DNA from 2 places in the Jejuibacter sp. L23 genome. Region 2 is predicted to be linked to the other one. Evidence: predicted binding sites of a transcription regulator. Region 2 holds the regulator's gene; the other holds the start of a gene.
What was found. The regulator sigma-54, encoded in region 2, starts transcription at its own class of promoters, with help from an activator protein. The targets are predictions, from matches to a motif close to GTTGGCACANNTTTCGCTNT.
Positions count from the first base shown of each region.

Region 1: a site for sigma-54 is predicted at 4,712-4,731, ahead of hydN (electron transport protein HydN). Genes of this name have one in related genera too.

Region 1 covers NZ_CP138199.1:1,503,143-1,509,855, forward strand. Annotated here, with positions in the region: gene hypF (carbamoyltransferase HypF) at 1-1,912, opposite strand, end outside; gene fdhF (formate dehydrogenase subunit alpha) at 1,926-4,088, opposite strand; gene hydN (electron transport protein HydN) at 4,127-4,672, opposite strand; gene SCU88_RS06835 (DUF4160 domain-containing protein) at 4,869-5,114, opposite strand; gene hycI (hydrogenase maturation peptidase HycI) at 5,214-5,669, opposite strand; gene SCU88_RS06845 (formate hydrogenlyase maturation protein HycH) at 5,662-6,069, opposite strand; gene SCU88_RS06850 (NADH-quinone oxidoreductase subunit NuoB) at 6,066-6,713, opposite strand, start outside.
Region 2 covers NZ_CP138199.1:4,681,749-4,688,461, reverse strand. Annotated here, with positions in the region: gene ptsN (PTS IIA-like nitrogen regulatory protein PtsN) at 1-453, opposite strand, end outside; gene hpf (ribosome hibernation promoting factor) at 529-816, opposite strand; gene rpoN (RNA polymerase factor sigma-54) at 839-2,272, opposite strand; gene lptB (LPS export ABC transporter ATP-binding protein) at 2,354-3,079, opposite strand; gene lptA (lipopolysaccharide ABC transporter substrate-binding protein LptA) at 3,086-3,628, opposite strand; gene lptC (LPS export ABC transporter periplasmic protein LptC) at 3,597-4,181, opposite strand; gene kdsC (3-deoxy-manno-octulosonate-8-phosphatase KdsC) at 4,178-4,744, opposite strand; gene kdsD (arabinose-5-phosphate isomerase KdsD) at 4,761-5,747, opposite strand; gene SCU88_RS22315 (calcium/sodium antiporter) at 5,760-6,713, opposite strand, start outside.

The sequences.
Region 1 (6,713 bases), 2.1 Mb from region 2:
GCAGGGGCAGGGTGACCGGGTGCGTCACCGGGCCGTGGCGTTCCGCCAGCGCCTGAAGCAGGCAGGCGGCTTCACCTTCGTAGCTCAACTTTTCGGGCGCGCATGCCAGCGCAGCGGCGACGGCATCGAACAGTCGTCCGGTGGATGAGGCCTGCGGTGCGTTAATGCCGCGTTCGCAGGCTCTGAGCAGCGGCTGCCAGGGGTGAGACAGCAGCGCATGCGCCTCAGGCAATCGCTGCCAGTCCGGCACCCAGGCCTGGAGATGCGCCAGCAGGTTGCGCCACGGCTGACGGGAGGCAAGGGAGCCCCCCGGAAGCGCCACCGCGGGCAGCCCGCCCAGATGCTGGCAGCGGCGGTAATCCACCTTCAGGCATTCGCCGCCCCATAGCCTGTCTTCCCCCCAGCCGGTACCGTCCAGCGCCAGTGCGATAACCGGGCCGCCTTCCAGCGGCCAGCGGTGCTCTGCCAGACAGGCGGCGACATGGGCGTGGTGATGTCGCACTCGTAGCAGCGGCAGCCCGCTCTCCTGTGCCAGCCGAACGCTAAGGTAGTCGGGGTGGGCGTCGGCCACCGCGTGATGCGGCGTAAAGTCGTAAAGCCGACACAGACGATCCCGGATCTGGCGCCACTGCGCCAGCGTTGCATCATCACTGAGATCGCCCAGATGCTGACTGAGTATCGCCTGACGCTCGCGCAGCAGGCACAGGGTGTTCTTTTGATCGGCGCCGACGCACAGGGTGGGGGGCGCGTCAGAGAAACCCGGCGGCAGTTCGATAGCGTCCGGTACAAAGCCTCTGGCCCGGCGCACTATCCGTCCGTCACGTTGAAGCAGCGAGTCGTCCATACGTTGCAGTACCGCACGGTCGTGCAGCAGCCAGCCGTCGGCGATGTCAGCCAGTTCGGTTAACGCCCGATCGTTGTCCAGCGCGGGTGGCCTGCCGCTGGCGTTGCCGGAGGTCATCACCAGCGGACGCTTTATCTCCTGCATCAGCAGATGATGCAGCGGCGTGGAAGGCAGCATAACGCCCACCTGATTTAGCCCGGGCGCGATGCTGTCGCACAGCGTTGGCAGAAGGCGTTTTTGTTCCAGAACGATGGGCGCCGCCGGGGTGGCGAGCAGGGCCGCGACCTGTTCGCTGAGGGCCTGGACATCGGGCAACATCACGGCAAGGGGTTTGGCCGGGCGACCTTTGCGCAGACGCAGGCGCTGTACCGCCGCCTCGCTGGTGGCGTCGCAGGCCAGGTGAAAGCCCCCCACGCCCTTAATTGCCACGATAAGCCCGGCCCGTAGCGCGTCGAGCGTGGCCTGTAGCGCCGCTTCGCCGTCGGCCTGGCTGCCATCGGCGCCGCGCCAGCGTATCTGTGGGCCGCAGCGGGGGCAGGCCACCGGCTGAGCGTGAAAGCGCCGATCGGCCGGATCCCGGTATTCGCGCGCGCAGTCGGGGCACAGGGGGAAACCGGCCATGGCCGTGGCGGGGCGATCGTAGGGCATGGCCCGGATAATGGTTAGCCGCGGGCCGCAGTGGGTACAGTTAATAAAGGGATAGCGATAGCGGCGATCGCCGGGGTCATTCATTTCGCGCAGGCAGTCGGGACAGGTGGCGGCATCCGGGGCGATATGGGTCGCCATGGCGCCGCAGGCGCTGTCCCGGATTTGAAAGTCGCCAGGGAGCTGCCGCCAGCGGTACGGGCGACTTTCCACGCTATCGATGCGGGCCAGCGGTGGGCAGTCGCTTTTCAGACGAGCCAGCAGCGGCGCTGCATTCTCCACAAGGCGAATCGCGACACCGGCACCGTCATTGTAGACGCTGCCGCGCAGGCCAAGCTGGCGAGCCAGCTGCCAGACAAAGGGGCGGAAGCCCACCCCCTGTACTTTTCCGCGTATGCGGATTTCCGTTCCTGTCAGATTCATAACCTTGCGTCTGTTATGGCTGCATTACCGGCTCCGCCGCCGCGCGCAGCCGCGCTTTCATCTCGCTATAAGCGGCAAGCACCTCGCTTTCCGCCCGATCCTGATCGGCGATGGGCAGCAGTCTGACGGCGCAGTATTTGGTTTCCGGGGTATGGGAGACCGGATCCATATTGTCCTGCGTCAGTTCATTACAGGCGCCGATCCACCATTGATAAGTCATGTATACCGCGCCGGGGTTGACCCGTTCGCTCAGGCGGGCTCGGGAAAAGACTTCGCCGCGCCGTGAAGCCACCCGCACCAGATGGCCTTCTTTAATACCCAGCGGGGCGGCATCCTGAGGGTGAATGGCCACAAAGCCAGGCTCGTCCGCCAGGGTTTGCAGGGCCGCGCAGTTGCCGGTCATTGAGCGGCAGGAGTAGTGCCCCACCTCCCGCACGGTGCAGAGCACCAGCGGGTAGTCGGCATCGGGCTGCTCTGCGGGCGGCCGCCATGGCGCGGCATAAAGCTGTCCTTTACCGCTGGGGGTATCGAAGCGTCCGCCCTGGTACAGCCACGGGGTGCCGGGGTGTTCCAGGGTTGGGCAGGGCCATTGCAGATGTCCCATCTCGCCGATTTTCTCCCAGGTGGCGCCATAGAACAGCGGACAGAGTTCGCGCATCTCATCCCAGATTTGCTGATTACTGTCGTAGTGCATCGGGTAGCCCATGGCGCTGGCTATCTGGCTGATTATCTGCCAGTCGCGGCGAACGTCGTCGCGTGGGGTAATCGCCTGCTCAAAGCGCTGGAAGCCCCGGTCGGCGCAGGTAAAGATACCGCCGTGCTCGCCCCATGAGGTGGCGGGCAGCAGCACATCGGCTTTTTCGGCGGTTTTGGTCATAAAGATATCCTGCACGATCAGCAGGTCGAGGGCTTCGATGCCACGCCGTACCAGCCCCAGATCGGCTTCGGTCTGGAGCGGATCTTCTCCCATGATGTAGTACGCCTTAATCTTTCCTTCCAGCGCCAGATGCGGGACATCGGTGATGCGTACTCCGATTTTGTTATCCATTGCGGCCGGATCGACTCCCCAGGCGGCGGCGAATTTGGCACGGATCCGGGGATCGTCCACCCGCTGATAGCCGGGGAAGTGATCCGGCAGAACGCCCATGTCGCAGGCGCCCTGGACGTTATTCTGGCCGCGTACCGGGCCAACGCCCACGTGCTCGCGGCCAAGGTTGCCGGTGAGCAGCGCCAGGCTGGAGAGCCCTTTGACCACATCCACCGCCTGGCCAAATTGGGTGACGCCCATGCCCCACATCACGGTAGCGGAGGGGGCTGCGCAATAGAGGCGCATGGCCTGGCGTATCGTCGCGGCGGGCACGCCGGTAATGCCTTCCACCGACTCCGGCGCGTAGTTTTTCACCGTTTCACGCAGCGCCTCCAGCCCTTCGGTATGGCGCGCCACCCAGGCACGATCGTAGAGCTCTTCTTCCAGCAGTACGTGGATAAAGGCATTAACCAGCGCCATATTGCTGCCGTTGTTGAGCTGCAGGTGCAGATCGGCAATACGCGCCGTTTCAATTTTGCGCGGATCGCAGACGATAATCCGGGCGCCGCGCTGTTTGGCTTTCAGCACCCGGCGCGCCACGATGGGGTGAGAGTCAGCGCAGTTATAGCCGAAAATCAGCAGGCATCTGGAATTTTCGATATCGGCGATGGCGTTGCTCATCGCCCCGTTGCCCAGGGTCTGCTGAAGGCCGGCCACCGACGGGCCGTGGCAGACCCGGGCGCAGCAGTCGACGTTATTGGTGTTAAGCACCGCGCGGGCAAACTTCTGCATCACGTAGTTGGTTTCGTTACCGGTTCCCCGGGACGAGCCGGTGGTCATAATGGCCTGGCTGCCGTAGCGCGCCTTAATGTCGCTCAGGCGCTCTGCGGTATAGCGAATGGCTTCGTCCCAGGTGACCGGCTCCAGCGGTCCATCTTTGCGGTAGCGGATCATCGGCTGTTTCAGCCGGGGGGTTAGCAACCGGGTATCGTTAAGGAAGTCCCAACCGTAGTAGCCCTTCAGGCAGAGTTCATTCTGATTGGTTACGCCGTTAGCCGCTTCAACGCGGGTGATGCGGTTGTTGTCCACAACCAGTTTCAGTTTGCAGCCCGCACCGCAGTACGGACAAACGCTGGTGATTTTTTTCATCAATAACAGACCTGTTAAGAGTTGAAAGCAGGGGAATATCAGCGGGTCAGCGCAGTGATATCGTCAAGTGCCGCACGGCGGCGTTTTTCCAGGCTAAGCTGCTCGAGGCGATTGCGATCGATGCAGACAATGGCGTTAGTCGGGCAGGCCTCCAGGCAGGCGGGGCCTTCCTTACGGTGATGACATAAATCGCACTTATTGGCTTCTGCCTTGTCCGCCATCACATTCAGACCGCTGCCGCTGTTGCGCACCACCGGGCGAACCACCACCTCCATGGCGCCGTAAGGGCAGGCCACTACGCAGGTTTTGCAGCCGATGCAGCGCTCCTGGTGGACGTGGACAAAATCGTTGTCCCGACTGATGGCGCCGTTGGGGCATACCCGGGCGCAGGGGGCGTCCTCACACTGGCGGCACAGGGTGGCCGTCGAGATATTGACCCCTTTAATCACGTGAATGCGGGGCAGGAAGGTGTGCGGCGTCAGGGCGGCGCAGTCCTGATCCTGCTGGTGAGAGACCACGCAGGCGACTTCGCAGGTACGGCAGCCAATGCATTTGCTTGAATCGGCAATGATGAAGCGGTTCATCATATTCTCCAGCTCTGGTTTATAGATGCGTGACCTGGTTAAGCATAAAGCGTGCCATTTATTTAACTTGTTGAAATAATTATGTTTTGTTAATTATGATATTGAAGGGCGAGTGGCATTGACACTTTTGACGAAGGGATATCGTCACGGTAGGCATGTCGTCAGTAAGGGGGATAACGCCGACATCAGACTGGCGTTAACGGTATCGGCGATCAGACCATGCCTCCAGAAATAAAACCTGGTTCTGTTTAATGATCTCTGCTGAGGTTCTCAGTTCCCTGAAATCCAGATTGTCATCTCTGGCTAATTTTACTACAGGTGTCAACCAGAATTTGGCTTCATCTCCTCTTTTCATGACGTGAATGTGGGGTGATTCAAGCGGTCGTCCTTCATTGGTGTAAAAGAAGAACCTGAAACCGGATATGCGTAGTATCGCGGGCATCATTGCCTCCGTTTTTCGTCCTGAACAGGCCGCCGCGTAGTCAGCGGCGGCGGAAAAACAGAGATACTATGCAAAGGCGTAAGAGGGTAGCCTGACGGGTTAAAGCTGCGAGATGCCTTCCTGTTCCTGCCAGTTTTCCAGGCGGCGATGGAGATCTTCCACGGCACGGCGTACCGGTTCGGTCATCGGGTAGCAGAAGCCGACGATATCGGGCTGGATACCCACGAAGATAACCTGTTTCACATCGTCCTGTAGCTGCTCCACCAGATAGTTGAGCGGCATATTGTGGGTGGTCATCAGAAACAGCTCGGCGATATCTTCCGGGTCGATAATCCGCATCTCGCCGGGGTTCAGGCCCATATCGGTGGCATCGACAATCAGCAAGCGATCCGGGCGCAGTTCGCGAATGGCGACGATGTCATTTTCCGGCGCGCTACCGCCGTCGATAACCACCCATTCGCCGCGCGGGCTGGTCTGGCACATTTCCGCCAGCAGCGGACCGGCGCCGTCATCGCCCATCATACTGTTGCCCACGCACAGCAATACATCAGTCATCTTGCCTCCTTACCATCAGGTAGACTGCGGGTTCCTGTTGAATCATTCGGAGCAGTCGCATCAATTCGCGACTCCAGTTCTGCTGCTGCGGTGTTTGCTGAGGCAGCGCCGCGTCTAAAGCGGTTGCCAGCAGGGTCACGTGGCTCTGATCGACAACGATTTCGCCAAAGCGCGTTACGCCGGTCATTTTGCGCTGCGCTTCGCCCTCGGGCAACGTGGCGACCCACGCCGGCCAGGCTTCCAGCGGACAGACCAGCGCCGCCTGCAGGCAGTCGATAATCCCCAGATGGTGGCCAATGGCCAGACTGTAGTAGACAACCTGTTGGGCCTGGTCCGGCGTATTTTCGTTTTCATCAACGAATTTACGGCTCAACTGGCTGAAGATAACGCGCCCGCTCATCGGATTCGCTCCCGCTCAACCACTTCGTTCAGCGCTGCGACGATCTCATTAAGGCGCGGATCCTGCTGTTCATTAAGCCAGCCCGCCAGGGCGCCGTCGCCCTCTGCCAGATGCTGCATGTAGTCGTTGGCGATCTGCCGCCCGTAGCGATAGCCCGCCATACGTCGCGCGGCCCGGTCGATGCGGACCCGCAGCGGCTGCACCATATCCGGATGCAGCAGGCTGGCAGGCTGGTTGTCGCTTTCACCTGGCTCCCGGGCGTGGATCTTCTGTTCCAGCAACCCTAACGCCATGGCAAAACCATAGAGCGTGGCGGCGGGCGATGGCGGGCAGCCGGGAATATAGACGTCCACCGGCACGATCTGGTCGGTACCGCCCCAGACGCAGTACAGATCGTGGAAGATGCCGCCGCTATTGCCGCAGGCGCCGTAGGAGATACAGATTTTGGGGTCTGGCGCCGATTCCCAGGCGCGCAGGGCCGGGGAGCGCATCGCGCGGGTCACGGCGCCGGTAAACAGTAGAATATCGGCGTGACGCGGCGACGGCACCACCTTGATGCCGAAACGTTCGGCGTCGAACACCGGTGAAAGGGTAGCGAAAATTTCAATTTCGCAGCCGTTACAGCCGCCGCAGTCTACCCGATA
Region 2 (6,713 bases):
CTGATAAAGCTCTTCATCGCTTTGCGCCGCTCGCAGCCGACGGCAGATAGTTTTGTCCGCCAGCCGTTTAGCTACCAGAGACAGCGTATGCAGATGCGTTTTGGTCTGGTCCGCCGGCACCAGCAGCGCGAACAGCAAATCCACCGGCTGATTATCGATAGCATCGAAGGCGATGGGGGTCTCCAGCTTAATAAAGACGCCCACGGCGCGTTCGGTATCCTCTTCCAGCTTACCGTGGGGGATGGCGATACCGTTACCGATACCGGTACTCCCCATTTTCTCCCGGGTCAGTACAGCCTCAAACACGAGCTGGGGAGCCAACCCCAACTGTTTGGCAGCCAGCTCGCTGACTACCTCCAGCGCCCGCTTTTTACTCTGGCACGGGACGCCGCTTCGGGTACACTCCTGGTTAAGGACATTGCTCAGTTGCAGCGCTAAATCATTGTTCATCATAATTTCACCTAAGCCTTCTGCGGGAACGGCCCGCCGCAATGGCGAGCCGCACGGGTCACAGAAACGCCCGGACAATTAGTGTTGTTTCAGTTTATCTTTATGTTTGGTTAACTGCCGCGCCAGCTTGTCGATCAGGCCATCAATGGCCGCGTACATATCCTGAGCTTCCGCGCTGGCGTGCAGCTCTCCGCCGTTGACGTGCAGCGTCGCTTCCGCGACGTGGGAAACCTTTTCCACTTTCAACACAATATAGACCTGATTGATCCTATCAAAATACTGCTCCAGCTTGGCGAATTTTGGATTGATAAAATCGCGCAATGCATCGGTGATTTCGACGTTTTGTCCAGTGATGTTGAGCTGCATAGTGTCTTCCTTATCTGTTGAGTCAGACCAGTTGTTTACGCTGGTTAGACGGAGGAATCGATAAAGACTCTCGGTACTTCGCAACGGTTCGGCGCGCCACCATAATCCCCTGGTCGGAGAGCATGGCGGTGAGCTTACTGTCGCTCAGTGGCTTGGCGGGATTCTCCGCAGCGATTAATTTCTTCACCAACGCCCGGATAGCCGTAGAGGAGGCTTCGCCGCCGCCTTCGGTGCTCACGTGGCTGGAGAAGAAATACTTGAGCTCAAAAATACCTCCTGGACTCTGGAGGTATTTTTGAGTGGTGACGCGTGAGATGGTGGATTCGTGCATATCAACGGCCTGGGCGATATCGGCCAGCACCATGGGTTTCATATGCTCTTCACCATGTTCGAAAAAGGCCTGCTGCTGTTCCACAATACAGCGGCTGACGCGTAGCAGGGTGTCGTTACGGCTCTCCAGACTCTTAATCAGCCACTTCGCTTCCTGCAGATTACTGCGGATAAACTGGCTGTCGCTGTCGTTACGGGCGCTGGTCCCCATTGCCGCATATTGCTGATTAATCTTCAGGCGCGGAATACTGTCGCCGTTAAGTTCCACAACCCAGCGTCCCTGGTGCTTACGGACCAGCACGTCAGGGATAACGTATTCCGGCTCGCTGGTCTGAATCGACTGGCCTGGGCGTGGATCGAGGGACTGAATTAGCCCGACGGATTCTTTCAGCACCTCCTCTTTAAGGCGCGTAACGCGCATCAGCGAGCGAAAATCATGATTGGCCAGCAGATCGAGATGATCGTTGACGATCTGATGCGCCTCATTCAGGCGCGGGGTTTCGGGCGCGAACTGAGAAAGCTGGATCAACAGACATTCCCGCAAATCGCGGGCAGCCACGCCAACCGGATCGAAGCGCTGAATGCGTTTGAGTACCGCCTCGACCTCTTCCTGGGTCACCTCTTCATCGCCCATGCCGTCCAGAATGTCCTGGACTGTGATGGTGAGGTAGCCGGTGTCGTCGACGGCGTCGACAATAGAGGTCGCGATGGCGATATCGGTGTCGGAGAAAGGAGTTAGCTCAACCTGCCACATCAGGTAGTCCTGAAGGGACTGGGTGGTTTCGCCCTGGTAGATGGGCAGTTCGTCGTCGACATAGTCAGTGCCGGTACCGGAGGGGGTGCCTGCGGTATAGATCTCGTCCCAGCTGGCATCAAGCGGCAGCTCTTCGGGCATGGAGTCTTGTTCCAGCGCATCCCGGCTGTCGAGCGTTTCGCTGTCGCTGCTTTCGGTGGTCGCGACTTCGTCAAGGGGGTCGCTCTGTTCAAGCAGGGGATTGCTTTCCAGCGCCTGGTTAAGCTCCTGCTGGAGTTCCAGCGTGGAGAGCTGCAGCAGGCGGATGGCCTGTTGCAGCTGGGGCGTCATGGCAAGCTGTTGGCTCAGCTTTAATTGCAAACCTTGCTTCATGTTCAGAACAAGCTACCTCAGGTCAATGTTTCGATGAAACCGCGCACTCATAGGGGCGTGCGGCATCCAGTCCTTACCCTATCAGAGTCTGAACTCTTCCCCAAGATACACGCGTTTCACCTGGTCGTCCTTGAGGATCTCATCAGGCGTACCATGGGCAATCAGGTGCCCCTGGCTGACGATATAAGCGCGTTCGCAGACGGCCAGCGTCTCGCGAACGTTATGGTCGGTGATAAGCACCCCAAGACCGCTGTCGCGCAGGTGTTCGATAATGCGTTTGATGTCGATAACCGAGATGGGATCGACCCCTGCGAAGGGCTCATCCAGCAGGATAAATTTGGGATTAGCCGCCAGCGCGCGGGCGATTTCGACCCGTCGACGTTCCCCACCGGAGAGGGATTGACCCAGGTTATCGCGCAGGTGCTCGATGTGGAACTCTTCCATCAGCTCGTTGGCGCGATCGGTACGCTGTTCCGCCGATAGATCGTCGCGAATTTGCAGCACCGCCATCAGGTTGTCGAAGACGCTCAGGCGCCGAAAAATGGACGCTTCCTGAGGCAGATAGCCGATGCCGCGGCGGGCGCGGGCGTGCAGCGGCAGCAGACTGATGTCTTCATCGTCGATGATGATGTTACCGGCATCGCGCGGGACGATGCCCACCACCATGTAGAAGGTTGTGGTCTTACCGGCGCCGTTAGGGCCAAGCAGACCGACGATTTCACCGGACTCCACGGTCAGGCTGACATCTTCTACCACCTTTCGGCCCTTATAGGCCTTGGCGAGATTCTTTGCAGTGAGTGTTGCCATACGAAATTAGTTACTCTTCTGACCGGAATTGTTTTTATCCTGAAGCTGTGACGGTACCAGAACGGTTGTCACGCGTTTGCCTTTCTCACTGGAAGCCTGCATTTTCTGCTCTTTTACGAGATAGGTGATCTTATCGCCCTTGATGTTGCTGTCGAGCTGCTCCAGGTATGCATTACCGGTCAGGATGACATAATCATTCTGAAGCTCGTAGCGCATCTTGCTGCCGTGCCCTTTCACCGGTTTGCCGTTGTCCTGCATCTGGTAGAAAGTGGCAGGTTTACCATAGGCTTCCACCACCTCTCTACCTTTTTCGCCGCCCGGGCGGGTCACCACCACTTTGTCGGCGTTCACCTTGATCGTGCCCTGAGTCACCACCACGTTGCCGGTAAAGGTCACCACGTTGCCTTCCATATCCAGCGACTGCTGGTCGGATTCGATATGGATCGGCTTATCGGTGTCACCGGTAACTGCAAAGGCCGGGAGCGCTGCGGCAAAAAGCGTACCGGCCAGCAGGAGATTAAGGCTGTGTTTGTTTATTCTGGATTTCATATGAGGATCTAACCTTTTCAATCAGCTCGGCAGTTTTGCTGCGCAGGTTTCCGCGCATTTTCAGGCCTTTGGAATTAAATGTGGTCCCGTACAGCGTGACGAGGTCATCAGAAGTAACATCCTGTGTCACAAGGTTCACCTGGGCATTATCGGTGGTGATTCTACGCAATTGCGAATCTGGCGCCAGCGCGGTTACCACCACATTTCCGTACAAATACAGCATACGATCTTTAGTCAGTTTGGCGCGATCGGCGCGAACTGACCAGGTGGCGGTCTTATTTGCGTCGTTGGCGTCATAAACGGTCATCACTGGCAGAGTAAACCACGAAAGCTCTTCTGCGGAGAAATATTCCACGTGCTGAGCGACCAGTCGATAGTTCAACGCCCCCTGAGGGTTGTAAACGACGGTGTCGGAGTGCTCGCTCTTGTAGGTCGGCTCGTTACTGTTCACGGCTTCAGGCGCAGCATCGTCGAGGTCGGTCAGATTAATGCCGATCAGTACCAGTGCCACAATGGCCAGCCCGATAATGACCCAACGTTTCAGCTTACTCATAGGGATTGCCCTTTAGCCTCCTCCAGCTTGCCCTGCGCCAGCAGTAGCAGATCGCACACTTCGCGTACCGCGCCGCGGCCGCCTGCAATGCGGGTCACATAATCTGCTCGCGGCAGCAGCAGCGGATGGGCATCGGCAACGGCGACGCTCAGCCCCACTTCAGCCATGACCGGCCAGTCGATAAGATCATCGCCGATATATGCTACCCGATCGGCTGTTAATGAGAGTTTATGCAACAGCTCCTGAAAGGCCAGCCGTTTATCTGACTGCCCCTGGTAAAGATGTGTAATACCGAGCGTTTTACAGCGATCCTCAAGCAGCTTCGCATCGCGTCCGGTGATGATCGCCACCTCGATATCGGAGGTCAGGGCGCAGCGAATGCCGTAACCGTCACGCACGTTAAAGGCTTTTAGCTCTTCGCCGTTGTTGCCCATATAGATCAGGCCGTCGGACATCACGCCGTCGACATCGAGAATCAGCAGGCGAATATTCTGCGCCCGATTCATGACCTGCGAGCTTACCGGACCATAACAGGTGGCAAGCATTGCTTCCTGGTTGCTCATTACCGCTTATCCTTCTTTACACTACGCCAGCGCGCAGTAAGTCATGCATATGTAACACACCGCGTAGTTTGTCGCCATCGGCAACCATCACCGAGGTGATATGGCGGCTCTGCATCAGGTTGAGTGCATCGACGGCCAGAATATCCGGACGTACGCGAATACCGCCTGAGGTCATCACATCGGTGATATGGAGCTGATAGAGATCGACGCCGGTGTCGAATACCCGGCGCAGGTCGCCGTCGGTGAAGATGCCTTCAATGGTCATATCGTCGTCGCAGACAACCGTCATCCCCAGATTTTTGCGAGTGATCTCCAGCAGCGCGTCGCGTAGTGTCGCCTCTTTACTGACGCGGGGAATTTCATCGCCGGTGTGCATAATGTCGTTAACCCGTAGCAGCAGTTTGCGCCCCAGCGCGCCGCCGGGGTGGGAGAGCGCGAAATCTTCGGCGGTAAAACCGCGGGCTTTCAGCAGCGCTACAGCCAGGGCATCGCCCATGACCAGTGTTGCGGTCGTGCTGGTGGTCGGCGCCAGTCCCAGCGGACAGGCCTCCTGGGGAACTGTAATGCACAGATGGACGTCGGCGGCGCGCCCCATGGCGCTTTCCGGGCGGCCAGAGATGCAGATCAGCGGTACCCGCAGGCGCTTCAGCACCGGGATCAGCGCCAGAATCTCGCTGGATTCGCCGGAGTTGGAGATGGCGATAACGACATCCTGCGCCGTTACCATGCCCAGATCGCCGTGGCTGGCCTCACCGGGATGCACAAAGAAGGAAGGTGTGCCGGTACTGGCGAAGGTGGCTGCCATCTTGCGGCCAATATGGCCCGATTTCCCCATGCCCATGACCACGACTTTGCCGGGGCAGTGGAAAATCATTTCGCAGGCGCGCGAGAAGTCCTCATTGATATACTGCGTCAGTTGATTAATCCCTTCACGTTCGATCTCCAGCACCTCTTTACCCGCTTGCTGAAAGTCGAAACCGGGCGGTATAGCAATCTGCGACATAATCTTTTCCAGTTATTCAACGAGACGAGGAGCCGTGATAAACAGCACCGTCATCCATATTAAAAATCCACAGGTTAACAGGGCGCCTACCGTGCGTCCGATATGGCGCGTCTTACGCCAGCACAGCAGAGCAAAAAGTACGCTGACCACCAGCATCAGACCATAGTCCCGAACTATAGCCTGCGGGTCAAAGGCGCCAGGCGAGAGCAGCGCCGGCAGCCCAAGCACGATGGCGATATTAAAAATGTTAGCGCCAATAATATTACCGATGGCGATATCGTCCTCGCCTTTACGTGCGCCAGCAATCACCGTCGCCAGCTCAGGCAAACTGGTGCCAACGGAGATGATCGTCAGGCCTGGCAGCAGCTCGCTCACTGAAAAGGCGTTAGCCAGCACGGTGGCGTTATCGATCACCATTCGGGTGGCCACCGGCATAATCAGCAGCGCAACGCCCAGCCAGAGAAACGCGACCGGCTGGCTTACGCCGCGCGGTAATTCCAGCATTTGCTCATTGGTCAGGCTATCATTACCCTGACGTTGGGCGAGACGGGCAATCTTAACGGTAAACAGCAGATAAAGCACGGCGGTTGCCAGCAATATCACGCCATCCAGTCGGCTCAGGTTGCCGTCATACAGCAAAAAGCCGCACAGAACGCTGAGCGCCAACATTAAGGGTAACTCGCGGCGCAGAATATCGGAATGTACGGTAAAGGGGTGCAGTAACGCGCCCAGACCCAGTATCAGCAGAATATTGGTGATATTAGAGCCAAGCGCCGTTCCTACTGCCAGATCCAACTGGCCATGCAGCCCCGCCGCCGCCGAAACAATAATTTCTGGCAGGGAAGTACCGATACTGACTACGGTCAGACCAATAATCAGAGGTGGAACGCCCAGGCTCTGGCCAAGAATCGACGCGGCAAATACCAGCCGGTCTGCGCCATAAACAACCAGAAGTAACCCGATGAT